Regions from separate parts of the Kribbella sp. NPDC051718 genome, predicted to be linked through region 1. Evidence: predicted binding sites of a transcription regulator. Region 1 holds the regulator's gene; each other region holds the start of a gene.
What was found. The regulator HrcA, encoded in region 1, represses chaperone genes, less so after heat shock. The targets are predictions, from matches to a motif close to TTGGCACTCGNNNNNNNCGAGTGCCAA.

Region 1 (10,348 bases):
CGCTTCTGGTTCAGCGTCTTGGGCCGGATCGTCCGGCCGCGGCTGGACAGGATGTTCTGGGTCAGCACGTCGGCGGGGCTCTCGGCCGTCTCGGCCTTGATCATCGCGATGCTGCGCTCGACCGAGTCCGCGGTCAGCCCGTGACCGGTCCGGACGACCGCGATCAGTTCGTCGACCAGCCGCTCGGTCAGGGCCAGCTCGGCCGGCTCGCCGGTCATCGTGATCTCGTTGCCGCGGACCAGGATGTCCGCGTCGAACTCCTTCTCGATGATCCGGAGGAACTCGTCGCGGGCCCCGAGCAACGCCACCATGTCGATACTGTTCGGTACGACGATCTTGTGTGACGCCTTGTGACCGGCACCGGGACCGGCACCTGCTGCGCTGCCGTCAGCGCGCGCCGCATCCGGGTGCGGCGGCTCGATACTGCGTGGCCTGGACAGCCTGTTCCTCCAAATGCCCGATGGTGTGACCCACCCATGCTAGCGGCCCGGCCCGACAGCCTCACCCGATAAAACCCCGGGCCGCCCCGAATCCGCCCGGCCGGGGCGATATTCGCCGAAGGTTGTCAACCTGGAACCGGACCTTCGCGTCTCCGTTGTGTGGCACAACCGGCCGTAGTGTTCGATGAGTGCGTGACGCATGAGTCCTCGTGGGATGCAGACGAGGCGCTGACGGCTGTCTACACGGCGCATTACACGTCGTTGGTCCGGCTCGGCGCCTTGCTGCTGCGCGACACCGGTTCGGCGGAGGAGATCGTGCAGGACGCCTTCGTGGCGATGCACGGCCGCTGGAACCGGCTCCGCGACCCGCACAAGGCCCTGGCCTACCTGCGGACCGCGGTGGTCAACCGCTGCCGGTCCCGGCAACGGCATCTCGTCGTGGTCGACAAGCACCTGCCGAAGTCCCTGCCGGACGAGCCGAGCGCGGAGCAGGCGGTACTGCGGACCGCGGAGACCGACCGGGTGATCGAGGCGATGCGAACCCTGCCCGAAAAGCAACGCACTGTGATGGTGCTGCGGTACTACGGTGACCTGTCCGAGGCGGAGATCGCCGACACGATGGGGATCAGCCGGGGATCCGTGAAGAGTCACGCCGCGCGAGCGACCAGATCGCTGCGCCAGGTTCTGGAGCAGAGCGCATGAACGACCACGGGGAAGACCCTTTCGACGAGCTGATGCGGCGAAGTCTGGCCGAGGAGGCCGGCCGGATCGAGCCTGCCGACGGCCTGCACGAGATCCAGGCCCGGGTCCGGGCCCAGCGCGCCCCGGTCAGCCGGCGTCCCTGGGTGATCACCACGGGCGCGGCGGTCCTCGGGACGGCGGCGGCGATCGGCGCGTTCGCAGTACTGAACGACAACACCAAGACGGCCGACCAGCCCAGCGTCGCCGGCGGCCCGGACACGACCACCACTGCGTCAGCCGACCCGTCGACCGCCCCCACGCTCCCGCCGACCCCCAAGCCCAACCCCACCAAGGCGGTCACCTTGCCGCCCACCGTGGACCCGTCGGACAAGACCCGCGCGCTCCAGGAGCCTGAGGTCAAGCAGAAGGCCGTACCGATCTACTGGCTCGGCAAGGTCGTGGGCAACAAGAACGGCCCCGACTACCGCCTGTACCGCACCTGGCAGTCGATCAACGGCCGGCCGGCCGAGGAAGCCGTCCGGCTGATGACGATGTCGAAGGTCGCGGGCGACCCGGACTACGTCTCCCCCTGGGACGGCGCCGCGGTCAACTCCGTGCGCTACACCGACGACCTGATCCTGGTCGACTTCAAACAACTGCCTGCGGCCACCCTGGAGCCGGACGTCGCCGACATGGCGGCCCAGCAACTCGTCTACACCGTCCAGGGCGCGCTCCAGCGGACCGCGCCGGTCCAGGTCACCGAGCAGGGTCGCACCCCCAAGACCCTCTTCGGCGTCGTCGACGCGAACCAGCCCCTGAACAAGGCCCAGAAAGCCGACGTCCAGGCCATGGTCTGGATCGAGACCCCGGAGAACAACCAGACGGTCAAGCAGTCGTTCAAGGTCACCGGGATTGCATCGGCCTTCGAAGCCCAGGTCGACTGGCGAGCCACCAACCTGAAAACCAAGGTGGTCGTGAAGAACTACACGATGGCCGCGGAGGGCCAGAAGTTCGCCTCCTACGCCTTCACCCCCAAGCTCGGGGCCGGCGAATGGCTGCTCGAGGTCTATCTGACCTCCCCCGAGGACGGCCGCATCACCGACACGGACTCCAAGACGATCTACGTCAAGTAGGACGTGAAGGTGAAGAGGCGCTCGGGTGCGGCGGGCGCCTCCGGACCGAGGTAGCGATTGGTGCCGACCGACCAGGCGACACCGGTCGGGGCGTCGAAGGCCAGTTCTTCGAAGCCTGCCTCGGTGAACCACGCCCGGATCTGGCCGCGGATGTCGGGATCGTGGCGGCCTCGGGTCCAGATGACAGTGGCGCCGGGGGTGCAGAAAGCCGGTAGGGCGCGGACGGTCGCCTCGGTGTCCTCGGGGGTGATGTTGCCGAAGACGCCGCAGAAGAGGACCAGGTCGGCCGGTACTGCGCCTGCGTAGGGCGCACTCGCTCCGGCGTCGGCCTCGACCACCTCGATGCCGGTGAGGCCGTTCGCGGCGGCTGCGGCGCGGGCTGTCTCGGCCAGGCGCGGGTCCAGCTCGACCAGGCGGGCGGTCACCCGGTCGCGTGCTGGGTGAGTCGCGAGTACTTCGATCAGGTCCCGGCCCTGGCCGGCGCAGGCGCTGATGACGCGGATCGGGCCGTCGGGGTGCGCGTCCAGGTGAGCGCGGATCGATTGCTGGACCGATCGCAGGCGGCCGCTCAGCTCAGAGGACTCGTCGTCGTAGTCCTGGTGCCATTCGAGCCAGTCCTTCAAGGGTCAACTCCAGCGGGAGCGGGCGAGTAGGGCTGATGCGGCGGCCACGCCCGCTGTCGACGTACGGAGGACGGTGCTGCCGAGGCGGACCGGGGTTGCCGCGAAGGCTTCGAGCTCGGCCGGGGTGATGCCGCCTTCGGGGCCGACGACGATGACGATGTCACCATCCGTGGGCAGTTCCAGCGAGGCCATCGGGGTGGTGGCTTCTTCGTGGAGGATCACGGAGAGGGCCGCGTCGGCGACGAGTTTGGTGACCTCAGAGGTGGAGGCGATCGGGGCCACCTCGCAGAACCAGGAGCGGCGGGACTGTTTGCTGGACTCGAAGGCCCAGGACTGCCATTTGCTCTCGGTCTTGGCGACCCGCTCGGGGTTGGCGCGGAACTGGCTGCGGTCCGCGTTCCACGGGACGATCAGGTCGACGCCCACCTCGGTGAGCATCTCGACAGCCAGCTCGGCCCGCTCCCCCTTCGGCAGAGCCTGTACGACGACCAGCCGCGGGCTCGCCGCGTCGACCTCACCACGATGGTCGACCGCGACGGTCAGGCCGGTCTTGTTCGAAGCCGTGACCGCGCCCTCGGCGAACGAGCCCCGGCCGTCGGTCAGCCGGATTCGCTCGCCGGGGCCGATCCGGCGTACGACGGCCGCATGACGACCCTCGGCCCCGTCCAGTACCAGCTCGGGGCCGTCAGTGTCAGTGCCAAGGTCAGGCAGGTAGAAGACCGCGAGTCCCATCGCCCGGCAGCCTAAGTCGTTTTCAATGCTGACCGAAGGCGTCGCGCAGGCGCCCGAAGACACCCTTGTGCGCCGCCTGGACATGACCGACCGGCCGCTCCTCGCCACGCGCGGCGGCGATCTGCTGCAGCAACGCCTTCTGCGCGTCGTCCAGCTTGGTCGGCGTCTCGACGATCACCTGCACGATCAGGTCGCCACGACCCGCGTGCCGCAACCGCGGTACGCCGCGCGCGGTCAGCGTCATCGCCGTCCCCGACTGCGTCCCCGCGCGGATCTCCAGCGGCGTCGTCTCGCCCTCCAGCGTCGGCAGGTCGATCGTCGTACCGAGCGCCGCCGCCGTCATCGGCAGCGTCACCGTGCAGTGCAGGTCGTCACCGCTGCGGGTGAAGATCTCGTGCGGCTCGACCTCGATCTCGACGTACAGGTCACCGGCCGGGCCACCGCCCGGGCCGACCTCGCCCTGGCCGGTCAGCTGGACCCGGGTGCCGCTGTCGACGCCACCGGGGATCTTGACGGTGACGGTACGCCGGGAGCGCACCCGCCCGTCGCCGGCGCACTCGACGCACGGGTTCGGGATGGTGGTCCCGAAGCCGCGGCAGTTCGGGCACGGACGCATCGTCCGGACCTCGCCGAGGAACGAGCGCTGGGTGTGGGTGACCTCGCCCCGGCCGTGGCAGATCTCGCAGGTGACCGGCTCGGAGCCGACCTGGGCGCCGGAGCCGGAACAGGTCGGGCAGAGCACCGCGGTGTCGACCTTCAGCTCGCGGGTCGTCCCGAAGGCCGCCTCGGCGAGGTCGATCCGCAGCGGGATCAGGGCGTCCTGGCCCCGCCGGGTGCGTGGCCGTGGCCCGCGGGTCGCCCCGCCGGTCTGGCCGAAGAAGGCGTCCATGATGTCGGTGAAGGTGAACGCCTGGCCGAAGCCGGCGCCTCCGGCCGCGCCGGGCCCGCTCGCGAACGGGTCACCGCCGAGATCGTGGACCTGCTTCTTCTGCGGGTCGCTCAGCACCTGGAACGCGCGGCCGATCTCCTGGAACTTGTGGTGCGCGTCCTCGGAGTCGTTCACGTCCGGGTGGTACTGGCGGGCCAGCTTGCGGTAGGCCTTCTTGATCTCGTCCTGGCTGGCGTCGCGGCTGACGCCGAGGACGGCGTAGTAATCGGTGCTCATACTCCAGACCACTTGGTAGGCAGTGTGCGGGGGTGGTTCACGAGTCGGCCAGGATCTGGCTGACGTAGCGCGCGACGGCGCGGACAGCGCCCATCGTGCTCGGATAGTCCATGTGGGTCGGGCCGACGATGCCGAGGGTGGCCAGCGCCTCCGACTTGGAGCCGTAGCCGGTGGCGACGACCGAGGTGGTGGCAAGTCCTTCGTACGGGTTCTCGTGGCCGATCCGGACCGTCAGCGTCTGCGGGTTGGTCGCCTCGCCGAGCAGCTTCAGCAGGATCACGTGCTCCTCGAGCGCCTCCAGCACCGGCTTCACGTTGCGCTCGAAGTCGTCGCCGTACCGGGTCAGGTTGGCCGCGCCACCGACCGCGATCCGCTGCTCGCCCTCGACCGTGAAGGCCTCCAGCAGGCTCGTCACGACGGCCGCGACCAGCGATCGGTCGGCCGGTGCGAAGGTCTCGGTGACGCTCGCGAGCGAGGTCGCCGCGTCGGTCAGCCGCTGTCCGGTGAGCGCGGTGTTCAGCCGCGAACGCAGGTCCGCGATCAGCTGCTCGTCGACGTCCTCGTGCGTCTCGACGATCCGCTGCTCGACCCGGCCGGTGCTGGTGATCAGCACGAGCAGCAGCCTGCGCGGGGTCATCGTGACCACCTCGATGTGCCGCACGCTCGACCGGCTCAGCGTCGGATACTGGACGATCGCGACCTGCCGGGTGATCTGCGCGAGCAGTCGCACCGTACGGCGTACGACGTCGTCCAGATCGACCGCGCCGACCAGGAAGGACGAGATCGCCTTCTTCTCGGCCGCGGACAGGGACTTGACCGTGCTCAGCTTGTCCACGAACAGCCGGTAGCCGGCGTCGGTCGGGATCCGGCCGGCGCTGGTGTGCGGCTGGGTGATGTACCCCTCCTCCTCCAGCGCGGCCATGTCGTTGCGGACCGTGGCCGGCGAGACACCGAGGTTGTGCCGGTCGACCAGGGTCTTCGAGCCGACCGGCTCATGGGTGGCCACGTAGTCCTCGACGATGGCCCGGAGCACGTCCAGTTTGCGTTCGTCCAGCACGCGCACCACCCCTCTCACGTCGGCCCCTCGGGTTGGCACTCCCGAGTTTCGAGTGCCAGTCTACCGAGCCCGCACGACACCTACCGACGCGTAGCGGCGTGGGACGGATCTCAGGCGGATTCTGGAGACGCTCCCAAAGGTACGGCGGCAGGCCGCTCGACCGTACTCGCCACGTCCACCGACTGGTCCTGAGCTGCAGACTCAAGCAGCGACTCCATCACGTCGAGCACGTGGTACGCCAGCGCTCCGTCCGCCCGGTGCGGCTCGTTGTTGCGTAGTGCACGAGCCATGTCGGCCACACCGACGCCGCGCCCGGCTCCGGCGTACCCACCGGCTACAGGGAGTTGCGTCCAGTCACGGTTGGTGGCAGTGGCGATCTCCACCGTGCCGTCGAAGCCATTCGGGTCCGGAACGGACAAGCTGCCCTCAGTGCCGTAGATCTCGATCCGCGGCAGCCGTGCGGCCCACACATCGAAGCTCATCAGCACGGTGGTGAGCGCACCCGACTCGTGCTCCAGTACGCCGGTCACATGCGTCGGTACGTCGACAGGGAACGTCTCCCCGGCTCGCGGCCCGGTGTGGACCTTCCGCTGCTGCTGCGACCGCCCGGCCCGACCAGTGACTCTCTTCACCGGCCCAAGCAGCGTGACGAGGCTGGTGATGTAGTACGGACCCATGTCGAGCAGCGGGCCGCCACCTGGTTGGTAGTAGAACTCCGGCGCCGGGTGCCACAGCTCATGCCCGGGCGTGACGAAGGATGCCGTCGCTGCGGTCGGTACGCCGATGTCGCCACGGTCGAGCGCGACGCGGGCAGTCTGCGTACCGGTGCCGAGCACGGTGTCGGGCGCGCAGCCGATCCGGAGGTTGCTGGCCGCCGCGAGCTTGAGCAACGGCTCGGCCTCGGCACGGTCGACAGCCAGCGGCTTCTCGCCGTACACGTGCTTACCGGCCTGCAGCGCCGCCTGGTGGACCGGTGCGTGCGCGGCCGGGATGGTCAGGTTGAGGACGATGTCGACCTCGGGGTCGGCGAACAAGTCGTCGGACGTCAGGGCCCGGATGCCCGGGTTCTGGTCGGCGATCGTCTGCGCCCTGGAGAGGTCGAGATCGGCCACGGCGACCACCTGGACGCCAGGGAGCTTGGCGAGGTGCTCGAGGTAGGTACCGCTGATGACGCCGGTGCCGACGATGCCGACGTTGGTCACTTGCTCGCCCACAGCAGGCCCCTCTCGACGATGGTGCGGACCTCTGGCGTGTCGAGGTCGGCGACGGTGTGGCCCGGCGTACAGACGAAGACCTTGCCCTCGCCCCAGGTGCGGGTCCACACGGCCGGCATCGTCGCGCCGTCGATCCACGGGAAGTCCGGGTGCGCCCGGCAGGTGGTCGTGGCGAGCACGTTGTTGGTCGGGTCGGCGTGCACGTAGTACTGCTCGGTGCGGAGGTCGAAGTGCGTCAGGCCCTCCACGATCGGGTGGTCGGAGACGATCTCGATCCGGTGGTCGACCGCGCCGCCCGGGTGCGCGACGAACTGGCCGCCGGTGATGAAGCTGTAGTCGGTGTTGCTGCGGAACGAGTCGATGATGCCGCCGTGCCAGCCGGCCAGGCCGGTGCCGGCCCGGACCGCGGTCTCCAGGCCCTTCACCTGCTCGCCGGTGATCTCGCTCATGGTGATGCACTGCAGCACCAGGTCGACGCCGTCCAGGTCGAGGTAGCTCTCGGTCGTGTCCGAGACCGTCACCTCGAAGTCGTTCTCCTTCAGGAAGGGGATGAACAGCTCGGTCGCCTCGACCGGGACATGTCCTTCCCAGCCACCCCGGACTACCAGTGCCCGTCGTGTCGTCACGCCGCCGCCCTTCGGTTGCTTCATCGGTGTAGAGATCGGATGAATCGGTTCAGCTCTGCGACCCTAGGCGGCAGATCGAGGGCCTTCAACCCCCGTCCCGGCGGCTGGATAGGCACTAGGGTCGACCACCATGGGATGGAAGTTCTGGAAGCAGGAGCCGCGGGTGCAGGACACTGTGCGGCCGCAGGACGTGGTACCCACCGGGCCGTTCACGATGCCGGTGGAGGACGTCTTCTCGATCACCGGGCGGGGCACGGTGGTGACCGGCCGGATCACGGCGGGCACGGTCACCGAAGGCGACCAGGTGCTGATCATGCGCGCCGGCCAGCAGGTCGCGATGAGCCGGGTCACCGGGGTCGAGGCTTTCCGCAAGAAGCTCACGGCGGCGAGCGCGGGTGAGAACGTCGGGCTGCTGCTCGAAGGCATCGACCGGAGCCAGGTACTGGCAGGCGACGTCATCTCCCGCTGATCGTCCGGTTAGGGTCGTCGGCATGAGTTCGTGGGTGGAGTTGGCCGACCACACCTGGGTCCGGCGGTACGCGGAGTACGACGTGAACATCGGGCTGGTCGTCGGTAGTGAGGGCGCGCTGGTGATCGACACGCGTGGCACTCCCGCCGAGGGCGAGGAGTTGCTGGGTCACATCCGCGAGGTCACCGACGCGCCGATCCACTGGGTGGTCAACACGCACGCGCACTTCGACCACGTCTTCGGCAACCCGGCCTTCAAGGACGCGACGAGCTACGCGCAGGAGAACACGGCCGCCGCCGTCGCCGAGACCGTTGCCATCGACAACACCTTCGCGGTGGCCAAGGTGATCGAGCTGGGTGACCGGCGGGTCGAGGTGCTGCACCTGGGCAACGGTCACACCGACGGCGACGTGGTGGTCGTCGTACCGGATGTCGACGTGTTCTTTGCCGGCGACCTGATCGAGGAGTCGGCGCCGCCGTCGTACGGCGAGGACTCGTACCCGCTGGAGTGGGCCGACACGGTCGACCGGCTGATCGGGCTGCTCTCCGCGACCGCCAAGGTCGTGCCGGGGCACGGCGCGGTCGTCGACGCCGAGTTCGTCCGCGACCAGAACGGCGACATCGGCACGGTCGCGAACACGATTTCCGGCCTGCACCACAACGGCACCTCGCTCGAGGACGCGCTCGCCCACACCGACGACTGGCCCTGGCCGCAGGCCCACCTCGAGCAGGCGGTACGCCGCGGCTACGCCACTCTGGGCGCTCCCCGGCGCCCCACCCTGCCGCTGCTGGGACTCGCCAAAGACGAGTAACTGCCTGAAAGCGCAGTGCTCGGCTGTCTATTGCGCATCGATCAGTCGTTTGCGCATTCAAGGTGCGTGCCGGCTTCTACGGTTCCACCTATGACTGAAAACTATCCGCCGCCGCCACCGCAGTACTCCGGTCAGCCGATGCGGCCGGACGAGGAGCGGACCTGGTCGCTGGTCGCGCACGTCGGCACCATCATCTTCGGCTTCCTCGCGCCGCTGATCGTGCTGCTGGTCAAGGGCAGCGACTCGCCGACCGTCCGCGCGCACGCGGTCGAGTCGCTGAACTTCCAGATCACCGCGACCATCGGGTACGTCGCGTCGTACATCTTGATGTTCGTGCTGATCGGGTTCATCACGCTGCCGGCGATCTGGATCCTCGCGGTCGTGTTCGCGATCATGGCGACGATGGCGGCCGGCAACGGCAAGCCGCACAGGTACCCCTTCGCCCTTCGCTTGGTGAAGTAACCGGCCCGATCGGCGCTCACGCTGTGGGGTTATGCGTTGACATGGCGTCCGCGATCCCGCACGTTGGTCCGAAACACGACTGCGGACGAGGTGGCGACGATGGCGCATGCGGCCCCGGCTTCTCCTGAACAGATCACCCACCCGGACGGCCGGGTCGAACTGGCCGACCCGGCCGCCATCGCGCACAGCCGGTACGGCAATGCCGAGCTGGCGCCGACCCGATTGCCGGAGCGGCACTGGACGACGTACAACTACGCGGCGCTGTGGATGGGGATGGCGCACAACATCCCCAGCTACCTGCTCGCGGCCGGGCTGGTCGCGCTCGGGATGAACTGGCTGCAGGCGTTCCTGACGATCACCCTGGGGAACCTGATCGTGCTGGTGCCGTTGCTGCTGAACAGCCACGCGGGAACGAAGTACGGGATCCCGTTCCCGGTCTTCGCGCGGGCCTTCTACGGGGTCCGCGGGGCGAACTTCCCGGCGCTGCTGCGGGCGTTCGTCGCGTGCGGCTGGTTCGGCATCCAGACCTGGATCGGCGGCCAGGCGATCTACGTGATCGTCGGCGAGCTGGCCGGTTCCGGCTGGACCGGCGCTTCGTCGATCGGCGGCCATCCGTGGACCATGTGGCTGAGCTTCTTCTTTTTCTGGGCGCTGCAGATGGTGCTGATCTGGCGTGGCATCGAGGCGCTGCGGCGGTTCGAGAACTGGGCCGCGCCGCTGGTCACGCTGGCCTTCCTGGCGCTGATGATCACCGTGCTGGTGAAGGCCGGCGGCTTCGGGCCGATCCTGTCGCAACCGTCGAAGCTCGGCTGGGACGCCGACTTCTGGAAGATCTTCGCGCCGTCGCTGATGGGGATGATCGCGTTCTGGGCGACCCTGTCGCTGAACATGCCCGACTTCACCCGGTTCGGCAAAGGCCAGCGCCAGCAGGTGAT
Region 2 (10,348 bases), on a different contig from region 1:
CCGAGCCCCGTAGCGACGTACCCCCGGTACTCCGTAACAGCACCGGTCAGGTCCTGACCACTGATCGGCAGGATGGCCGGTGCAGGCGGGGGAGGACCGTCATCGATCTGGATCGTCGGCCCAGTCACCGCGTCGGTGTCCTCCGCCAGACACCGGAACGCATACGACGCCCGGCCGAGGTTCAGCTGCATCGGCCGACTCGTGTTCGGCGCGAGCGCCTCGACCTCGGCGTAAACCCCACCAGTCGCCGGATCGATCAGGTCGACCTCGGTAGTAACCGTCCCCACATTGCTCACCTGAACGGTCTGCGGCCCGCTCTGCGGATCCTTCCACCCGGTACCGCAGTTACCCCGCGACACTGTGACTGTCGGCGCACCTTGCGCGTCCTGTCCGGAGCACCCGGACAGGACGAGCAGGATCCCGCAGACCGCCAACGCACCAGCTGGGCGCAAGCGCACGACAAGCAGCACGAGGGCTCCGGGGGAGGGGTAAACGATTGATCACCCCAGACAGTAGGCCACCTTGCGAGCGCCACCCCATGACAGATGTCAGTCCCCCAGGATGTTGGCCTCCGGGTAACCCGCCGTTTCCCTACTCCCCAGCGAACGCGCGGTTGCGCGCATGCCCTTTCAGGTAGGCGGTTCGAATCAGTCCCGGCGCCCCTTCAACCGGCGGCCAACCGCGCGCTCGACCTCCCGGGTCGCCTCCCGCTCGGCCAGTGCCTGCCGCTTGTCCCAGTTCTTCTTCCCCCGGGCCAGCGCGATCTCGACCTTCGCCCGCCCGTCCTTGAAGTACAGAACCGTCGGCACGATCGTCAACCCACCCTCGTTGACCTTCCGCTCGATCTTGTCGATCTGCGCCCGATGCAACAACAACTTCCGCTTCCGCCGCGCCCCACCCTCATACCACCGAGCCTGCGAATACTGCGGAATATGCACCCCGTGCAACCACAGCTCGCGATCCTCAACCTGAGCAAACCCACCCACCAACGAAGCCCGCCCAGCCCGCAACGCCTTCACTTCCATCCCCTGCAACACAATCCCCGCCTCCCAGGTCTCACCCAGTTCATACTCATGGGCAGCCTTACGGTTCCGGGCGATCACAGGGTCGGCATCGGGCTTCTTCACTCTCTGATTCTGCCTGCCCCGCAGCACGGTCGCAGTGGGTGCCCCCGGCAGGATTCGAACCTGCGACGCACGGTTTAGGAAACCGACGCTCTATCCCCTGAGCTACGGGGGCGCACGTGTGGACCGGGGTTAAGGGTAGCGGAGTCAGCCGATGACTGCGTTGACGCCTAGGTGGCCGGAGATGGAGGCGTAGCGCTCGGCATAGAGGGTGATGCAGTTGGAGGCGGTGCAGCCGCCGCCGGCGAAGGAGAGGCCGCGGATGGTGGCGCCGGAGCCGGGGGAGGTTGTGTAGATCGGGCCGCCGGAGTCGCCGCCGCGGATGGCGATCGCGTTGTCGCGGGTTGCCCGGATGACGTAGGTGGTGCAGCCGTCCGTATCGCAGTACTTCGCGCTCAGGGACTTCACCGTGAGGCGGCACATCGAGAGGCTCTTGTAGCCGGACTGGCAGATGAACGAGCCGAGGGCGGGGTCGCCGGCGGCCTTGACTGTCCGGGTATCCACGGAGTCGCCTGGGCCGTCCGTCCAGATCTTGGCGCCGTACGAACTGCCGGTCAGCAGCGACTGGTCGTAGTCGGGGTAGTTCGTCCGCACCGACGTGGTGCCGTAGTAGTTGGTACCCGAGTTCCAGACGGTGCCGACGCCGCCGCAGTGGCCGGCCGTCACCGAACCGCGCTGGCCGTTCGATCGCTTGACGACCGAGAAGCCCGCGGTACACAACTTGAGCGCCGACTTGATCATCGCGCCGCCCCAGTGGCCGCCGGTCGGAGTGTCGCTCACTCGCGTCGTCCGCTGCAGGCCACCAGCCGATACCCGTACGCCGTCCAGCGACTGCAACGCCGCGACGGATGCGGCCGACGTGGAGGCCTTGTCGTACTCGACGACGACGTCCTCGGTCGCCGGGTCCAGGTCCGCGCTGTACGTCGTCTTGGCCGCGTCGGTCCACGAACGCGCGCTGATCCGGTTCCAGGCGTCCGCGATGGAGCGGGCGGAACGGCAGCTGCGCTCGAGGCCGAGCATCTTCTGCCCAGCGGCCGGAACGTTCTTGGAGACGGCGGCCTGGTACTTCTTCTCGTCGACCACCGAGTCGTCCACAACGACCTTGTAGCCGGTCTCAGGCGAGCCCAGTACGCCGACGATGCCCTGACTCAGCCCGTACGGAAGACCCGACGTCGGCCGCCCGGTCACGTCGAGCGGCTCGATCGACCGGACGGCGCTGGTCACGCCCTCGGCGATCGCCTGGCCGAGCGGTCGCGGATCCTGCGCCGAGACGGGCTGGGACAGCCTGGTGGCGTCCGAGGACGTCGTCGTCGGGTCGGCGTGGTTGCACACCGTGGCCTTCGTCACAGTCGTCGGAGTTCCCGGCGCAGCCGTCGACGGCAGGGCCGAGAGTGAGGCGGTTACCAGTGACACTGAGCTAAGAGCGAGCAGCGGAACGGTAGCTGAGAGTCGCACTAAGCTCCCCAATCGGTGGACGGCCTCCGTGAATCGTCCGGTCAGGGACAGCTCATAGTCAATAGGCGATCACCGTCCGCAAGCAAATTTGACTACCGTGCGCGAGCGTATCTCGCAACTTCTCGCCCGTCGCCGGCGTAGAAGGTCAGGCCGGTCTTGTCGCTGGTGATCCGTTTAGCGGCCGCCAACACAGCTGTGTGCGGGACGTTGTCGCAACCGACCATCCGTTGGCTGCCCGACTTGCTGCTGAACTCGCCGCGCTGACCGATCGTGTAGGTGCCGTTGATCCCGTTGCAGCCGTCGGAGCCGACCCAGGTCCCGTCGGCCTTGAAGGTGATGGTCGGGACGTCCGGCCGGGCTGCCTTGAGGGTGGTGAAGCCACTGAGATGCACGGGTCGCCAGGTGCCGACCAATGATTGGGCCGTGGCTGCAGGAGCCTGAGCATTCGAGCCGGCCGCTGCAGGGTTGCTCCCTGCCGGCTGCGGGGTCGATTGGGATGGACCGGCCAGGCTGAAGCTGACCGCGGCGACCACGGCCACCGCGGCTGCGGCGGCACCCGAGATCAGCCAGGTACGCCGCTGGGCCTGCTGCGCGCCGACGGTGGCCCGGCCGACCAGGTCGGCGGACGGTGGGACCGAAGCGGCGGCGCGCTCGAAAGTGGCGCGCAGATCGTCTTCCAGCTCTGTCTTGCTCACGACAACCTCTCATCAACACGGTGGGACTGCCTCGTCTTGCGGAGCGCGGCGAGGGCTCTACTCGCGGTCGCGCGCACCGAGGACGGTTTGATGCCGAGCAGGTCGGCGATCGTCCGGTCGTCCAGGTCCTGGTAGTAGCGCAGCACCAGGACGACCCTTTCCCGGGCCGACAGCGTGGCGAGGGCTCGCCAGAGGTCGTCGGAGTTCACGATGTCCGTGGCCGGATCCGGCACCGTGCGATCGGTGTCGAGGTCGGCCGCCGGGGCCTCGGTGAAGGACCGGCGACGCGTCATCGACAGGTAGGAATTGATCAGGATCCGGCGCACGTAGTGGTGCGGGTCGTCGGCCCGCTGCACCTTGCGCCAGGACCGGAACGCCTGCATCAGCGCGATCTGGGCCAGATCCTCCGCCCGCTGGTAGTCGCCGGAGACGGTGAAACCGAGGCGCACCAGTTCCTGCCCGCGCGCGGACGCGTACTCCTCGAACTCCACTCGCAACTCCCCAACTGGGCGTACAACACCTCACACCTATTAGACGCAGTGTGCTACCCAGGGTGCTGCAGAGATTCACACACAGTTCGATCTCACCGCGGGAAGTCAGCGGGAGAGGCCGAGCCGCCCGCCTTGCGGGTGGAACCCACAAGGCGGGCGGGGTGACCCCGGCCCGGACGGCTTCGGGGGGCACGTCCGGGGCAGGGTCAGCGCAGGCCGAGCGCCTTGATCAGCTCGGGGGAGACCTGCCGCGGCGACGCGAGCTCGCCGGGCTTGCCTTGTCCTTCCAACGAGGTCGCCACCAGCTGGCGGCAACCGAACGCCTCCGCGGTGTACGAGAGCACGCCGCGGTCGTTGTCGGTGAACCGCAGCACGTAGGTCGGCCCCAGTTCCTTGGTGCACATGGGCGGCTTCTTGGGCACCGGCTTCGCGCTGTTCACCAGCGCGAACAGGTCGACGGCCTGGGCCGCGGTCCGCTTGGAGGTGACGGTCGCATAGTCCTGGCCGGTCGCCTGCGCGTCGTACTGGCAGATCGTGACGCTGACCGGCTGGAACAGGGACTTGGCGGTCCCCTTGCCCCAGACGGCCTTGCCGACGGCGTCCCGGACGGCGGTGATGGTGTCCGGGCAGTCCATGCTCGGTTTTCCGCTCGGGGTGGCGGTGGGCAGTGTTGGTGGCGTGCTGGGGGTGGTCGGCGGTTGGCTGGGCTGGGCGCCGGCGCCGCTGGAGTCCTCGTTACCGCAGGCGGCGGTAAATCCGAGCACTGTCACGACGAGCGTCGCCCCGATGAAGCCCCGTGTCCTTGATGCACTCACGACTCGGTCCTTCCGGTTGGGCAAGGAAACCCATCATGGTCGAGGAGGATCTCACTGGTCGTGGCAGAACTGTCACGGCACTGCGTCTATCTGGTCACGAGGTAAAATGGCCGCATGACGAGCCCGTACGAAGACGACGAGCCGCTGCTGCCCGAACAGACCCGCGACGACGACCCGCGGACCTGGGGTGAGAACGACTTCAGCAGCGACGACGACGAGCGAATCCTGCGCGAGGTCCCGCCGCACCACTGATCGGTCGCCCTCGATGAGCACGGTCTTCCTGGTCCACGGTGGCTTGTGGGAACCGATGAACGCGGATCGCTTCTGGCGTGCCCCGGGCATCGTCGCCGCACTCGAGGCGCGCGATGTCAGCGTCCTCGCGCCCGATCGTGCCCAGTCGCCAGCCAGCTGGACCGAGGAAGTCGCCGTACTGCGTAAGCGCCTTCCCCAGGAACCGGTGGTACTGGTCGGCGCCTCCAACGGCTGCTCAGTTGCTGCCCTACTCGCCATCGAGCACCCAGAGTCGGTCGAACGACTCGTCCTCGCCTGGCCGGCGACGAGCGGCGACCCGGTGGTCGACGAACGCACCCGGGCAGGTTTCACCTCCAGGGGAGCATCAGCAGCCATCGCTGAGGAGCTGCTCGCCGCGGACACCCTGCGTGGAGTGCGAGACGAAGACCTTGCCCTGTTGAGTATTCCGGTGGCTGTTCTCCCTTCGGTACCGGAGAATCCGTCTCACCAACGCAAGACGGTCGAAGCCTTGCTGCGCCTGATCCCTGGCAGCCGCGAACTCACCGGTTGCCCGGAGCCACCCACCCCGGACTTCCCGCCCCACAAGGACGAACTGGCCGGGACGCTGGCTGCTTTCATCGGCTGATCCGATCGCACCGTGACCGTCGTACTGTGTTCGGTCGGTGTCGTTCACGAGGAGAGTCCTGATGGAACTGCGGTCGTTCGAGAGTGCGTACACAGTGCTCGTGGCGGGCTGGGCGACGACAGCGCAGGAGGTCGCGTTGCTGACCGGGCGGGACGAGTACCCGTTCCCGGCCGACATCCTGACCAGCTGGCGCGCGATCGCCGACGACATCCAGTCCTACCTGTACTTCGACGGCGAGACCCCGGTCGCCTACGGCGAACTCTGGCTCGACGACGAGGAAGACGAAGTCGAGCTGGCCCGTCTCATCGTCGACCCAGCCCTGCGCGGCAAAGGCATCGGCACCGACTTCGTCCGGGCCCTGCTCGAACCGGCCCAGTCAGCGGGCTACGCCGAGATCTTCCTCCGCGTCCGCCCCGACAACACCCAAGCCATCCGCGCCTACCTCCGAGCCGGCTTCCAGCCCGTCGCCGCCGACATAGCCGCCGAATGGAACAAACCCCAACCCATCGACTACACCTGGCTCCAATACCCAACCACTGCCTGAGCCGCTCGGCCGGCTGCGATGTGCCGCAAGAGCGCAGCCGACCGGACCTGCAGTACCTCGGTCAGGACAGCGGGCGGGCCCGCAGAGCGTCGCGGATCTCTACCAGCAGCTCCTGGTCCATGGTCAGCGTGTTGGGCTCTTCCTCGGCGGTGCCGGCCTTCGCGGCGCGACGGTCCTGGATCTTCTTCATCGGGACGACGAGCACGAAGTAGACGACCACGGCGGTCAGGAAGAAGACGACGGCGGCGTTGATGATCGCGCCGAAGTCGATGACGGTCTTGGGGTTGCTGTCGTTGAGCTGGACGGCCAGGCCGTTGACGTTCGATCCGCCGATGGCGGCGATCAGCGGGCTCACCAGGCTGTCGACCACGGTCTTCACCACGGTGGCGAAGGCGGTGCCGATGACGACCGCGATGGCGAGGTCGAGGACGTTGCCTCGCAGCAGGAATTTCTTGAAGCCATCGATCATTTTGCAGTGCCTCCACGATGCGGGGCCCGGGCGGACCCTCGGCTGGGTACCCGCAAAACGTAGGTCTCCGCCCGCTGGATCGCGAGCGACCGCGCCGCATCACGACAGATCGCCACCGTCCGTGTCCGATAGGTGATCAGCTCGTGTCGGGTGTCAGGGCGAAGCTGATCCGCGTGTTCGCCGTCGCCTGAGCGATCCGGCCGATCACGTCCCGCCCGGCAGCGATCACCACCAGCGCGCCCGAAGCGCCGGTCGGCGACTCGCGCGCCGCGGGCAACGCGATCACGCGCACGGCTGCGGCCAACGGAGTCGCGGCGTCGACGGGAGTGCTCGTTGCGGCGTACAGGTCTATTCGGTCCCCGACTTGGAGCAGGGTGGTCAGGTCGGCGTCGTCGATTCGGACTGGATAGGCGAATTGGCCCGCCGGGAGTGACGCAGGGGTGAGGAAGCGCGCATCGGTGAGTGGCTCGCCGGAGCGCACCGGCCCCGCGAGGACGCGGCTCGCGACGTCGCTGCCCGGCTGGAGGGCACCGGCGGGCACGACGGCAGCGGGTAATCGCAGGGTCCGAAGGTCGCGCGCGGTCGGCGGCGAGCCACCGGCCAGGTCTCTGGCGGCGGCGAGGACGGCCACCGTCGGTGGTGGTGGCGGGGAGAGGGCGGCCATGCCGCAGTACACGGCTGCCGCCGCGGACACTCCAGCCAACAGGCGGCGGCGCCGGCGAACGGCTTTCAGCAGGTCACGAAGAAGAAGTCGGCTCATGCCAGGGAAGGTACGAGCCCGGGAGCCCCGTCTTCGGTTTGTCCACAGAGAAATTCAGGCGGCGCTGGTGCTGCTCGACGACGACCCGGACGACCCGGACCCGGAGGAGCCCGACGACGAGGACGAGGACGACGAAGAGCTCTTCGACGAATCCGACGACGACTTCGACCCGTTGGACGAGGACTCCGACGACGAGGAGGACGACTCGCTCTTGGCCGGCAGCGTGCTGGTCCCCGAGGACCGGCTGTCGTTGCGGTAGAAGCCAGAGCCCTTGAACACGACACCCACGGCGTTGAACACCTTGCGCAGGGTTCCCTGGCACTCGGGGCAGACCGTCAGGGCGTCGTCGGTGAAGCTCTGGCGGACCTCGAGCGAGTTACCACACTCGGTGCACTGGTACTGGTACGTCGGCACGTGATTCCCCTTCAGGCCGCTGGCACTCCTACTACTCGACTGCTAATAATGCGTTACGGGCCCGAAGTATTCCAACTTCAGGCCGAGATCTCCGGTCTAGACCGCTCTGTGTCCACAGGTTTTTGGGGAGCGGCATTTGGGGTGCGCGGCCGGATTCTCTAAGTTTGGTCCGTGCGTCGCCTGCTGCGTGTCATCGTCCTGTCCGGAATCGTGTTCGCCACCCTGCTCCTGGTGGTGGCCGGGACCGGCGTCTTCGTCGTCCGCCACTCCTTCCCCGGCTACGACGGGACGGTGGAGCTGACCGGACTCGACGCGGACGTGGAGGTGGTCCGCGACGGCAACGGCATCCCGCAGATCTACGCCGACAAGCCGGGTGATCTGTTCGCCGCCCAGGGCTACGTGCACGCCCAGGACCGGTTCTTCGAGATGGACTTCCGCCGCCATGTGACGGCCGGCCGGCTGGCCGAGTTGTTCGGCAAGGACGCGCTGGAGACGGACAAGTTCGTCCGCACGCTCGGCTGGCGGCGGGTCGCGGAGAAAGAGCTCGCCCTGCTCACGCCGACCACCCGGCAGTACCTGGACGACTACGCCCGCGGCGTCAACGCCTATCTGGACACCCATGAGGGCTCCGCCCTCAGCCTGGAGTACGCCGTACTGTCACTGAAGGACCCGACCGGCCCCGACTATCACCCGGAGCCGTGGACCGCGGCCGACTCGCTCGCCTGGCTGAAGGCGATGGCGTGGGACCTCGGCGGCAACATGGACGACGAGATCACCCGCACCAAGCTCGCCGCGAAGTACCCGACCGCCAACATCGCCAGCCTCTACCCGGACTACCCTTACGAGCGCAACGAGCCGATCATCGCGTCGGCCGGGGTGACCAAGGGCGGCACGTTCACCACCGCGTCGGCCCCGCCGCCGCAGCGCGGCATGCTGACCAAGGATCTGCTCAAGTCGCTCGACACCATCGACAAGGTGGCCAAGGGCCTGCCGGACCTGATCGGCCGCGGCGACGGCATCGGATCGAACTCCTGGGTCGTCTCCGGTGAGCACACCACCACCGGCAAGCCGCTGCTGGCCAACGACCCGCACCTCGGCGCGACGATGCCGGGCATCTGGACCCAGGTCGGCCTGCACTGCAACAACCTCGGCACCCAGTGTCCGTACGACGTGTCCGGGTTCAGCTTCTCCGGCCTGCCCGGTGTGGTGATCGGCCACAACAACTCGATCTCCTGGGGCTTCACCAACCTGGACCCCGACGTGACCGATCTGTACCTGGAGAAGTTCGCCGGGCCGAACGCGGTGATGTACGACAACAAGCGCACCGGCCTGGCCCGGCGCGAGGAGAAGTTCAAGGTCGCCGGCCAGGACAAGGAAGAGACGATCATCGTCCGGGAGTCCCGGCACGGCCCGATCATCTCCGACGTCGGCGACGACGAGCGCGAGACCGGCGAGCTGGCGGCGAAGAAGCTGAAGAGCCCCGAGGCGTACGGCGTCGCCATCCAATGGACCGCGCTGACCCCGGGACGGACCGCCGACGCGCTGTTCGCGATCAACCGGGCCCAGAACTGGACCCAGTTCCGGGCCGCCGCCTCGATCTTCGAGGTCCCGTCCCAGAACCTCGTGTACGCCGACCGCGAGGGCCACATCGGCTACCAGGCTCCCGGCCGGGTTCCGATCCGCAATGCCGGCTTCGGCGACTGGCCGGTGCCGGGCTGGGACTCGCGGTACCACTGGAAGGGCTACATCCCGTTCGAGGCGATGCCGACCGAGGCCGACCCCGACGACGGCGTGATCGTGACGGCGAACCAGGCCGTGGTGCCGCAGACGTATCCGTACCACCTGACCGACGACTGGGACTACGGCTACCGGTCGCAACAGATCCTCGAGCGGGTCCGGGCCGCGGGCAAACTCGACGCGAACTCGATGGCCTCGATCCAGCTCGACACCAAGAACCGCAACGCCGAGCAGCTGATGCCGTACCTGCTGCACGTCCAGATCAACGACGAGTTCGACCGGCAGGGTCAGGACACGTTGCGGACCTGGGACTTCACCCAGCCGGCCGACTCCGCGCCGGCGGCGTACTTCAACGTCGTCTGGCGCAATCTGCTCCAGCTGACCTTCCACGACCAGCTGCCGGAGAGCACCTGGCCGGATGGCGGGTCACGCTGGTTCGAGGTGATGCGCAACCTGGTCACCCAGCCGAACAGCACCTGGTGGGACAACCTCGACACCACCCAGCGGGAGAGCCGCGACGACATCCTGCGCGAGGCGCTGGTCAACGCGCGGGCCGAGATCACCACCAAGATGGCCCGCGAGCCCTCGAACTGGCAGTGGGGCCGGCTGCACAAGCTGACGCTGACCAACCAGACGCTGGGCAAGTCGGGCGTCGGCGTGGTGGACAAGCTGTTCAACCGCGGCCCGTACGAGCTGGGCGGCGGCTCGTCGATCGTCGACGCGACCTCGTGGGACGCGGCTGAGGGCTACGCGGTGACCTCGACGCCGTCGATGCGGATGGTGGTCGACCTGTCCGACTTCGACAAGTCGCGCTGGATCAACCTGACCGGCGTCTCGGGGCACGCGTTCTCGTCGAACTACATCGACCAGACCAAGCTGTGGGTGCGCGGCGAGACGCTGCCGTGGGCCTACACCCGCGGCGCCGTCGAGGCGACCCGCAAGCACACGTTGACCTTCACCAAGCCGG
Region 3 (10,348 bases), on a different contig from region 1:
CATGCGGGTCTGGGCTCCGCAGGGCGCGCAGGTGCTGTTCGTGCGGCAGGTTGCCCCGACAGTGGATGACCTGACGTCCCGGCGTACCGAGGTGAACGCGCTGACCGGCTCCTACCCGACCGGCTCGTGGGGTGACGAGTCCCGCGACTACCACGTGGCTATCCGGCTCGCGGCCAAGGGCATCGGCCAGGAGCAGCTCGCTGCGCGGGTGCAGCTGGCACTGGGCGACCAGGTGGTGGCGCAGGGCCTCGTGCGGGCGCTGTGGTCCGAGGACGAGGCACTGACCACCCGGATCAGCCCAGAGGTCGCCCACTACACCGGGCAGACCGAGCTGGCCGATGCGATCCAGGAAGGCCTGGCAGCGAAGGCGGCCGGCGACACAGCTACCGCGACTACCAAGCTCGGCCGGGCAGTGCAGCTCGCTGCGCAGACCGGCAACGAGGAAGCGACCACGCGGCTGCGCAAGGTGGTCGACATCGACGACCAGGACAACGGCACCGTACGGCTCAAGCGGACCGTCGAGAAGGCTGACGAGATGGCACTCGACACCGCCTCCACCAAGACCACCCGGGTGAAGAAATGACCTCAGCGACGTGTCCGAGCGGGCACCCGTCCGTCTCCACCGACTACTGCGACGTCTGCGGCCTGCCGATCGACGCAGCCGCCGCACTGTCCGGTACGTCGGTGCCCGCCCCGGCCGTGGCGGCCCCCGGTCCCACGACCCAGGCCTGCCCGAACTGCTCGGAGCCGGCCGCCCCGGACGCCCTGTTCTGCGAGAACTGCGGCTACGACTTCACCACCGGCACGATGCCCCGGCCGGCCTCGACACTGGACCTCGGTACGCCGCCCCCGGTACCGCCTGCGCCGCAGGAGGTCGCCGACTGGGTGGTGGAGCGCTGGGTCGACCCGGACTGGTACGAGGTCCAGCAGAGTGACGACCCGTGCCCGTCGCCGGGCCTGCCGGTAGTCATCCCCGTCACCGCGAAGAGCGTCCTCGTCGGCCGCCCTTCCAAAAGTCGCGGTATCACTCCGGAGATCGACTGTGGTGAGGACACCGGGGTCAGCCGCCGGCAGGCGCAGCTCACCACGGACGGCCAACGCTGGTGGGTCGAGGACCTCCAGTCCTCCAACGGCACGTTCGTCGGCCCGTCGTCTGGGCCGCTGCCGGAAGACCCGATCACTCCTGGCCAACGACGGGAGCTGGACGCCGACGATCGTGTCTATGTGGGTGCTTGGACGCGTCTCGTAGTACGGAAGTCCACTCCGGAGGAACAAGCCGGCCAGGCCTGACAGGTGGTTGCAGAAGCGGCCAGGAGTTGGCCGCTTCTGCTTCTAACGTTGGGCACATGACGAACTCGAGCGAGATTCGGCCCTTCCGGATCGACATCGCCCAGAGCGAGGTCGACGACCTGCGCACCCGGCTGGCGGCCACCCGGTGGCCGGCCACGCCGCGAGTGGACGACTGGAGCCGCGGCGTACCGACCGGCTATCTGAAGGAACTGGCGGAGTACTGGGCCAACGGCTTCGACTGGCGGGCGCAGGAGGCGGCGCTCAACGAGATCCCGCAGTTCGTCACCGAGATCAACGGGCAGCGGATCCACTTCTTCCACCAGCGCTCGGTGGAGCCGGACGCGACGCCGCTCATCCTGACGCACGGCTGGCCGGGGTCGCCCGTCGAGTTCCAGCGGCTGATCGGGCCGCTGACGGACCCGGTGGCGCATGGTGGGGATCGGGCGGACGCGTTCCACGTCGTCGTACCGTCGCTGCCTGGGTATGGGTTCTCGAACCCGCTTGGCGAGGGTGGGTTCAACCTGTTCGGGGTGGCGCAGATGTGGGCCGAACTGATGGGCCGGCTGGGTTACGACCGGTACGCCGCGCACGGTACGGACGCCGGGTCGGGCGTGGCCGGGATGCTGCCGATGGTCGATCCGGCGCATGTGATCGGCATCCATCTGGCCGGGGTCAGCGCGGCGGCACCGTTCGGGGATCCGATTCCGCTGGACGGGCTGGACGGGTCAGACCGGGCGCGGGCGGAGCGGTTCAACGGGATGCTGGACGAGGGGTTCGGATATCTGGTCCAGCAGATGACGCGTCCGCAGACGCTGGCGTATGGGTTGAACGACTCGCCGGTGGGGCAACTGGCGTGGATCGTCGAGAAGTTCGCCGAGTGGACCGACCCGGCGCACGAACTGCCCGAGGACGCCGTCGACCGCGACCAGCTCCTTACCAACGTCAGCCTGTACTGGTTCACCGGCTCGGGCGCCTCGTCCGCGCACGCCGTCTACGACGGAATGGCCGCATGGAAGGCGATCGTCGCGATGCAGTCGGGCGGTGGCGGCTGGGGTGACGCCAGTGATGGCTCGGGCGAGGCTTGGGGTGCGGTGGCCGGGCCGCCGACTGGGGTCGCGGTGTTCGGGGACGAGACGGCGATCAAGAGCCTGACCGATCCGGCGGGCGAGATCGAGCACTGGGTCGAGTACGAGCGCGGCGGTCACTTCGCCGCGATGGAGGTACCGGAGCTACTCACGGCCGATCTGCGAACCTTTTTCCGCCCTTTGCGCTGAGCCACTCGACCGCCACCCCGCCGAGCACGATCGGCAGCGGCCAGGTCCACGGATGATCAGGCACGTTGACCACCAGAACCGCCGTCCACAAGGCGATCCAGCTGCCACCGTAGCCGCGGAGCACACCCCGGTACCAGAACTCACCGGTCGACTCCGCGGCTCGCTGGCCGAGGTACACGAACAAGTAGGCGGCGATCGACAACGGCCAGAACACCCACAACCGCCCCCAGTCGTACGGCACCATCACCAGCGCCGTCAGACAGATCAACACCACCGCCCAGTGAAAAACCTCCCCCGCCCAGGTCAGCTTCCGCCGCACCAACGTGACAACAACCGCCAGCGGCCCGAACACCATCCCGACCAGCCCAGCCACCACATGCAGAATCAGCGCGATGTCACGCATCAGCCGAACAACCTGACATGTCAGCGAACCCTAGCCCTCCCATTCCCCCGCGTCTCCCCCTCAACCCAAGGAAAATCCCCACGCCGGCGCCCCGGCGCTGAGCTCCCACCCACCCGGCGCGCGGGCTCCTACGTCGCCCGCTTGGTGAGAACGAACTGGTTGCCACCGCGCCCGAATGACGTCACGACTCAGAAGGCCCCCATCGCGAAGCCGCCCGAAGCGAGCACCCCGCGACTCCCGAGGCGTTGGGCCAACTAGCCAGATGGCCTGCGAACTCGAGTTCGCAGGCCATCCGCAGCTGAACCGATGACCGAGAGGTCGCGAGTTCCCCCACCCTGCAAGGGATGCAGCGGCTGCAACCCGAGTCACCTCCCCAAGCGGCTCCGCGGCAACCACCCGCTCTCACCAAGCGGGCGGCGCAGCAGCCCGCGCCCCAGGGTGGGTGGGAGCTCAGCGCCACGGGAGCGACGCAGGAGCGAGCGCCGACGTCGGGAATCGGTTAGCGGATGGGGTAGCTGGCGACCATTCGTACTGCGTGGTTGCGGTAGCCCAGTCGTTCGAAGCTGGCGGCCATCGGTTTGTTGGTCAGGTCGGTGTCAGCTCGGATTCGGTCGGCGCCTGTTTCGACCAGGAGGTGGGTGATCTCGGACAGGAGGTCATCGCTGTAACCATGACCTCGGTGATCGGGTAGTACGCCGAGATACCCGACGACAGGCCCGCCGTTGTTGGCTGACGGAAGGGCGAAACCGACCAGAGAGCCGTCAGCGTTGTAGGCAAGGCGCCACCACGAGCGCTCCCCCGGCATCGACTGGTAGATGTCCAGGTCTTCCTTCGCAGCGCCGTCGACCCCGACTCGCGCGACCGCCCGGGCAGTCGCAGCGTCGAGGCTGCCTTCGATGACTCGGCGGAAGACGTCGAGGAAGGCCTCATCGTCGGCCGGCTTGAAATGCAGGCGGGTTGAGCGCAGAGGGAGGCCGTCGGATGGCGTCCACTCGTAGCGCAGGCGTTCGGTCAGCTGAGACAGCCCAGCGCCGGCCGCAGCCGCGAGTCGCGGCTCCAGCTCGGTGACCACAGAAGGCTGATCGCGCCAGCCGGTCGGTAGGAAGATGTGGTACTCCGGCTCCTCCCCGTCCGTCGGGAAGGTGTCCAGCGCGTGCCGGATCAACGAGGTCCAGGCAGCGACCCGATCGACGCCCGGTACGGCGTACAGGCCGTCGATGCTGAACGGATGGGCGAACTGCTCCATCCCCCACCAAATGGCGAGCGCGATGATCTTGCCGTCATCCTCGGCGACCCACGACCACTCGTGGCGATAGGCGCCGGTGAGCAGATAGGAGTCCCAGCGCTCACGCGTGACGGTGTTGAGCGACTGGTCGGCGATCAGGGTGTGGATGATGTCGAGGTCGGCCTCGACGGTGTTGCGGATCTTCACGAATCCTCCAGAAAGGAGGCGCGCGGCTCCGCTCAGTGCGAGCTGGACGAGCGGATCAGGCGCGCCGGAACAAGAGCTTTCATCGGTCGCTCCTTCCACTCGAGGGGTCGTTCTCGCCAGGCAGACACTAGAACCTGGCCGAGGTCACAGTCCACCGATTATTCACGATCGAGATGGGCCCGGTACGCCGTACCGTCCGCCGTCACCGCGATCCCCTCCTGCGGCCTCAGCACCCTGCCGCCGCAGGCGACCATTACGCGTCCTTCTGTCTGGTGAACGAGAACGGCTGAGAGAATCGGCCGGTGACGTCAGACATCCAGAACGTATTGCGCAACCAGTTCGAGCTCACCTGGGCGCTGTTCGAGTACCACCTGGAACGCCTGACCCCGGAGGATCTGCTCTGGGAACCGGCCAAGCTCTGCTGGACAGTCCGCCCGGACAGTATCGGTAACTGGCGGGCGGACTGGTCCGACAGCGCGCTCGATCCGATCCCGGTCCCGACGATCGGCTGGCTCACCTGGCACATCGGCTGGTGGTGGTCGACCGCGGCGGCCCACGCGCGCGGCGCAGTACCACCGGACCGTACTGCGGTGTTGTGGCCCGGCGACCTCGCCAGAACCCTCGGCTGGATGCGGGCCCTCCGCGACCAGTGGTCCCACGTCCTCGAGGACATCACCGACCTCACCCGCCCGGCCGTGTTCCCCTGGCCGCCGGAAGCAGGGCGCTCGACGGCCGACCAGTTCGCCTGGGTCAACACCGAGCTGATGAAGAACGCCGCCGAGATCGGCCAGCTCCGCCTGCTCAAAGCAGCAGCAGACGCATAAAAAGAACCTGGCCCCGGGCGAAGTGCCCGGGGCCAGGTTCTTTGTACAGAAGGAACTTCTAGGAGATCAGAAGTCCATGCCGCCCATGTCGGGCGCGCCACCCGGAGCGGCCGAGGCCTTCTCCGGCTTGTCGGCGATGACGGCCTCGGTGGTGAGGAACAGGGCCGCGATGGACGCTGCGTTCTGCAGCGCCGAGCGCGTCACCTTGGCCGGGTCGATGATGCCGGTGGCGATCAGGTCCACGTACTCACCGGTTGCGGCGTTGAGGCCCCAGCCCGGCTCGAGGTTGCGAACCTTCTCCACCACGACGCCACCCTCGAGGCCGGCGTTGAAGGCGATCTGCTTCAGCGGAGCCTCGACCGCGGACCGCACGATCGCGGCACCGGTGGCCTCGTCACCCTCGAGCTCCAGCTTCTCGAACGCAACGACCGAAGCCTGCAGCAGCGCCACGCCGCCACCGGCGACGATGCCCTCTTCGACGGCGGCCTTCGCGTTGCGAACGGCGTCCTCGATGCGGTGCTTGCGCTCCTTCAGCTCGACCTCGGTGGCCGCGCCGACCTTGATCACCGCAACGCCGCCGGCCAGCTTGGCCAGCCGCTCCTGCAGCTTCTCGCGGTCGTAGTCGGAGTCCGACTTCTCGATCTCGGCGCGGATCTGGTTCACCCGGCCGGAGATCTGGTCGGCGTCGCCGGAACCCTCGACGATGGTCGTCTCGTCCTTGGTGACGACGATCTTGCGGGCCTGGCCGAGCAGCTCCAGGTCCACGGTGTCGAGCTTGAGGCCGACCTCCTCGGAGATGACCTCACCGCCGGTCAGCACGGCGATGTCGACCAGCATGGCCTTGCGGCGGTCACCGAAGCCCGGCGCCTTGACGGCGACGGTCTTGAAGGTGCCCTTGATCTTGTTCACGACCAGGGTCGCGAGCGCCTCACCCTCGAGGTCCTCGGCGATGATCGCCAGCGGCTTGCCGGTCTGCATGACCTTCTCCAGCACCGGGACCAGGTCCTTGATGCTCGAGATCTTGCTGTTCACCACGAGGATGTACGGGTCTTCGAGGACCGCTTCCATCCGCTCGGTGTCGGTCACGAAGTACGGCGAGATGTAACCCTTGTCGAAGCGCATGCCCTCGGTGAGCTCGAGCTCGAGACCGAAGGTGTTGCTCTCCTCGACGGTGATGACACCTTCCTTGCCGACCTTGTCCATCGCCTCGGCGATGATCTGGCCGACCTGGGTGTCGGCGGCGGAGATCGAGGCCGTGGAAGCGATCTGCTCCCGGGTCTCGACGTCCTTCGCCTGGGCCAGCAACTGCTCGCTGATGGCCTCGACGGCCTTCTCGATGCCCTTCTTCAGGCCCATCGGGTTGGCGCCGGCGGCGACGTTGCGCAGACCCTCGCGCACGAGCGCCTGGGCCAGCACGGTCGCCGTGGTGGTGCCGTCACCAGCGACGTCATCCGTCTTCTTGGCAACTTCCTTGACGAGCTCGGCCCCGATCTTCTCGTACGGGTCCTCGAGCTCGATCTCCTTGGCGATGGAGACACCGTCGTTGGTGATCGTGGGGGCGCCCCACTTCTTCTCCAGCACGACGTTGCGGCCCTTGGGGCCGAGCGTCACCTTCACGGCGTCGGCGAGGGTGTTCATACCCCGCTCGAGGCCACGGCGCGCCTCTTCATTGAAAGAAATCAGCTTGGGCATTCTCCGCGAGTCCTCCCGCGTCGAGTTTTTTGTTCAGCCGGCCGGATGCCCGCGACGGACGGTGCTATCGGTGCGGCGGTCACGTCCCGCCACGCCTCCGGCACCTCATCGAGGCCGTCTATGGTCACACCGTCCGGGCGCGAGCAGTTATCACTCTCGCCCATCGAGTGCTAACCAAGTATTAGCACTCGACCCAAGCGAGTGCAAGCCAGCCCCCGGTCCGCAGTACGGTGCTGAGATGACTCTGGAGGTCGTACCGGCCACCCCGGACCGCTGGCCGGACGTCGTCACCGTGATGGGCGACCGCGGCGACCCGGCCCGCTGCTTCTGCCAGTACTTCCGCCTCCGCGGCAAGGAGTGGTCCGACACCTCCCCCGCCGCCAAGCGCGAGGCCCTGCGCGCCCAGATCGCCTCGGACCGCCCACCAGGCGTCCTCGCAACAGACGCCGGTACGCCGGTGGGCTGGTGTGCCGTAGCTCCCCGCTCGGCCTATCCGCGCGTACTCGCCTCCCCCAACTGGCGCGCCGACGATCCCGACGCCTGGGTGGTCACCTGTTTCGTCGTACCGGTCGGCCACCGCCGTCAGGGACTGGCCGGTGAGCTCCTCCAAGGAGCGATCCACTTCGCCCGCACCCAGGGGGCCGAAGTACTGGAGGCCTGCGCGGTGGATCTCTCCTACATGGGCCGGATCCCCTCTGCTGACCTCTACCGCGGTCCGCTGTCCGTCTATCTGGAGGCAGGCTTCGCGGAGGTGAGCCGGACGTCGGCGCAGTGGGTGCTGGTTCGCAAGGAGCTCTAGAGCTTGGCGATGAACTTGATTTCGATTAGTTGGCCGGGGAGGGCCAGGCGGGTGATTCCTACGAGGGTGCTGGCGACCTGGGGGTCTTCTCGGCCGTATGCGGCCTTGCGGACCGGGCCGGCGGCTGCGAAGGCTGACGGGATGTCGAGGACGTAGAGGACCTCCTCGACCACGTTCTCCAGGCCGGCGCCGAAGCGGCTCAGCAGGTCCGCAGCGTTGATGTAGGTCTGCCGCATCTGGTCGGCCATCCCCGAGAAGTCCGTCACCTCGCCGGCCGCGTCGAGCGGTGCCGGCGCCACCAGGTTCTCGCCGGCGTGGCCCAGTTGGCCGGAGAGGTAGATGGTGTCCCCGTGCCGGACGGCCTGGGCGTAGCCGTACACGCTCTCCCACGGGAGCCCGAAGCTCTCCACCTGTGTCGCGGTCATGTCTCTCCCGATCCGAAAGCTGAATATTGAATCAACCGTAGGATTCGAGTACCGCCTGTCACCAGCGGCGACGATGCCAAAGGAGGCAAGGATGATGCCAGGCCTGACGGTCGCGATCCTCGGCGTACCGCGCCTGATCCCGCTCGATCTGAGCATCCCGCTGCACATCCTCGGCCGGTACGCCGGTTACCGGGTGACCGTCTGCGGTGAGGCGATGTCCACGCAGCCACTGGCCGCGGCGGCCGACGCCGACATCATCGTCGTACCCGGGTACGACGACCCCGAGCTCCCACCACCCGCCGAGTACCTGGACCTGCTCCGCGCAGCCGCCGACCGGGGCGCCCGGCTGGTCGGCATCTGCACCGGGACGCTCGCGCTGGCGGCGGCCGGCGTACTGGACGGCCGGGACGCGACCACCCACTGGGAGTACGTCGCCCGCCTTCGCGCCGACCACCCACTCGTCAACGTCCTGGAGAACCGCCTGTACGTCGAGGACGGCAAGATCCTCACCTCGGCCGGCGGCGGCGCTGCCATCGACGCCTGCCTGCACTTGATCGCCTCCGACGTCGGCGCCGCCGCCGCGTACGAGGCCGGCAAGCACGTCGTGGCCGGCCCGGCCCGGAGCGGCGATCAGCGCCAGTACGTCGACGTACTGACCCCGCCCCGCTCAGACCTGTCGACCACCCGCGAGTGGCGATGCAGCAGCTGGGCGAACCGCTCACCGTGCGGCAGTTGGCCGAGCACGCCAACCTGCCGCGCCGGACCTTCATCCGGCACTTCACCACCGAGACCGGGATGCCCCCGATGCAGCGGGTCGCCCTGCAGCGCCTACTGAGCGCACGCCGACTCCTGGAGACCTCCGACTGGTCGGTCGAGCGGATCGCCGCCACCACCGGCTTCGGCAGCGCAGCGAACTTCCGCACCCACTTCCGCCGCGCGGTCGGCACCACGCCCAGCGCCTATCGCAAGTCGAGTTACAATCAAGGCCTGTAACGAAACAGGAGGTGGGCGATGACTGCCGAACTGTCCGTACTGCGCCCCGGCGAAGGCGAGTCCGTCGCCATCCCCGGCTTCGGCGCCGTCTTCAAGCTGGCCAGCCGGGTGCCCGGCGCTGAGGTGTCTATCGTCGAGCACCCGTTCGCCGTCGGCACGATCACGGCGCCACACCGGCATACCCGGGAGGACGAGCACTCGATCGTGCTCGCAGGCGAGATCGGGTTCCGCTCCGACGACAGCGAGGTGGTGCTCGGCCCCGGCGGCTACATCACCAAGCCGCGGGGCCAGCTGCACGCGATGTGGAACGCCGGCGACCAGCCCGGGCGGATCATCGAGGTGATCACCCCTGGCGGGTTCGAGAACTACTTCCGCGAGCTGAGTGAGCTGCTCGCGGAGCCGGCGGACGGAGTACAGGTCGTTGCCCGCCCTGGGTTCGCCGAGTTGGCCGAGAAGTACGGGCTCACCTATGGCGAGCCGGACTGGCTGGACGATGTCGTGCGGAGATACGGATTGCGCCCACCGACACACGGCCGCAGCTAGGCGATCGCGGGCCAGAGGGCGGCGACCACGGCTGCCGGGATTTGTTCGCGGGGGTCGCCGCGGTAGTACGCGGCGAAGTAGCTGCCGAAGCACAGTGTCGCGATGGTGTGCCGGTCGAGGCCGGCGCGAACGGCTCCGCGCTCTTCGAGCCGGCCGAGCAGGTTCTCGAGGAGTGCGAGGCGTGGCTCGACCGCATGCTTGCGGAGGATCTCCAGCAGCTCCGGCGTCCGGATCGCCTCGCCCGCGAAGTCGGCCATCAGCACCATCGCATCAGGGTTGTAGTACGCCGGATCCAGCCGCCGGACCGCCTCAGCGAACGCCTCCCGCGGCGCCAACCGACTCAGGTCCAGCGTGTACAGGTCCTCCTGCTTGCGGAATCCGTAGTCCAGCGCGTCGACCACCAACGCGAACTTGGTCGCCCACCGCCGGTACAGCGTCGGCCGGCTGACCCCCGCGTCGGACGCGATGTCGCCGATCGTCATCTGCGCGTAGCCGTCCCGGACCAGCCGGTTGCGGGTCGCCTCGATGATCGCCTCGTCGAGCTCCGCATCCCGTGGCCGCGCCATACCCGGATACGTTACAGCCAGTGGCTGGAATCAATCCGGACCTCCATCGGTCAGCTGGGCGACCAGCATCTTGGGCGCCGTCAACCGCCAGGCCTCGGTCAACAGCT

Region 2: the regulator HrcA is predicted to act here: its motif matches at 7,664-7,690, upstream of AB0M15_RS00485 (FmdB family zinc ribbon protein).
Region 3: the regulator HrcA is predicted to act here: its motif matches at 7,097-7,123, upstream of groL (chaperonin GroEL).

The regions. Positions count from the first base shown of each region.
Region 1 is NZ_JBFAYZ010000017.1:76,851-87,198, forward strand. Features, by position in the region: gene AB0M15_RS39805 (PhoH family protein) at 1-311, opposite strand, end outside; gene AB0M15_RS39810 (SigE family RNA polymerase sigma factor) at 633-1,142, shown strand; gene AB0M15_RS39815 (Gmad2 immunoglobulin-like domain-containing protein) at 1,139-2,254, shown strand; gene AB0M15_RS39820 (class I SAM-dependent methyltransferase) at 2,242-2,877, opposite strand; gene AB0M15_RS39825 (16S rRNA (uracil(1498)-N(3))-methyltransferase) at 2,881-3,609, opposite strand; gene dnaJ (molecular chaperone DnaJ) at 3,632-4,774, opposite strand; gene hrcA (heat-inducible transcriptional repressor HrcA) at 4,812-5,831, opposite strand; gene AB0M15_RS39840 (Gfo/Idh/MocA family oxidoreductase) at 5,942-7,045, opposite strand; gene AB0M15_RS39845 (ThuA domain-containing protein) at 7,030-7,695, opposite strand; gene AB0M15_RS39850 (EF-Tu/IF-2/RF-3 family GTPase) at 7,802-8,140, shown strand; gene AB0M15_RS39855 (MBL fold metallo-hydrolase) at 8,163-8,951, shown strand; gene AB0M15_RS39860 (DUF4870 domain-containing protein) at 9,042-9,413, shown strand; gene AB0M15_RS39865 (NCS1 family nucleobase:cation symporter-1) at 9,513-10,348, shown strand, end outside.
Region 2 is NZ_JBFAYZ010000001.1:101,818-112,165, reverse strand. Features, by position in the region: gene AB0M15_RS00545 (EfeM/EfeO family lipoprotein) at 1-470, opposite strand, end outside; gene smpB (SsrA-binding protein SmpB) at 648-1,127, opposite strand; tRNA gene AB0M15_RS00535 (tRNA-Arg) at 1,167-1,239, opposite strand; gene AB0M15_RS00530 (hypothetical protein) at 1,272-2,471, opposite strand; gene AB0M15_RS00525 (META domain-containing protein) at 2,672-3,274, opposite strand; gene AB0M15_RS00520 (SigE family RNA polymerase sigma factor) at 3,271-3,765, opposite strand; gene AB0M15_RS00515 (hypothetical protein) at 3,972-4,580, opposite strand; gene AB0M15_RS00510 (hypothetical protein) at 4,695-4,832, shown strand; gene AB0M15_RS00505 (alpha/beta hydrolase) at 4,846-5,457, shown strand; gene AB0M15_RS00500 (GNAT family N-acetyltransferase) at 5,519-6,001, shown strand; gene mscL (large conductance mechanosensitive channel protein MscL) at 6,063-6,470, opposite strand; gene AB0M15_RS00490 (SAF domain-containing protein) at 6,607-7,230, opposite strand; gene AB0M15_RS00485 (FmdB family zinc ribbon protein) at 7,285-7,644, opposite strand; gene AB0M15_RS00480 (penicillin acylase family protein) at 7,816-10,348, shown strand, end outside.
Region 3 is NZ_JBFAYZ010000001.1:406,300-416,647, forward strand. Features, by position in the region: gene AB0M15_RS01935 (VWA domain-containing protein) at 1-583, shown strand, start outside; gene AB0M15_RS01940 (FHA domain-containing protein) at 580-1,290, shown strand; gene AB0M15_RS01945 (epoxide hydrolase family protein) at 1,347-2,564, shown strand; gene AB0M15_RS01950 (hypothetical protein) at 2,524-2,967, opposite strand; gene AB0M15_RS01955 (GNAT family N-acetyltransferase) at 3,467-4,399, opposite strand; gene AB0M15_RS01960 (DinB family protein) at 4,702-5,223, shown strand; gene groL (chaperonin GroEL) at 5,290-6,915, opposite strand; gene AB0M15_RS01970 (GNAT family N-acetyltransferase) at 7,154-7,714, shown strand; gene AB0M15_RS01975 (RidA family protein) at 7,711-8,139, opposite strand; gene AB0M15_RS01980 (DJ-1/PfpI family protein) at 8,231-8,974, shown strand; gene AB0M15_RS01985 (helix-turn-helix domain-containing protein) at 8,863-9,132, shown strand; gene AB0M15_RS01990 (cupin domain-containing protein) at 9,151-9,675, shown strand; gene AB0M15_RS01995 (TetR/AcrR family transcriptional regulator) at 9,672-10,241, opposite strand; gene AB0M15_RS02000 (MmcQ/YjbR family DNA-binding protein) at 10,272-10,348, opposite strand, start outside.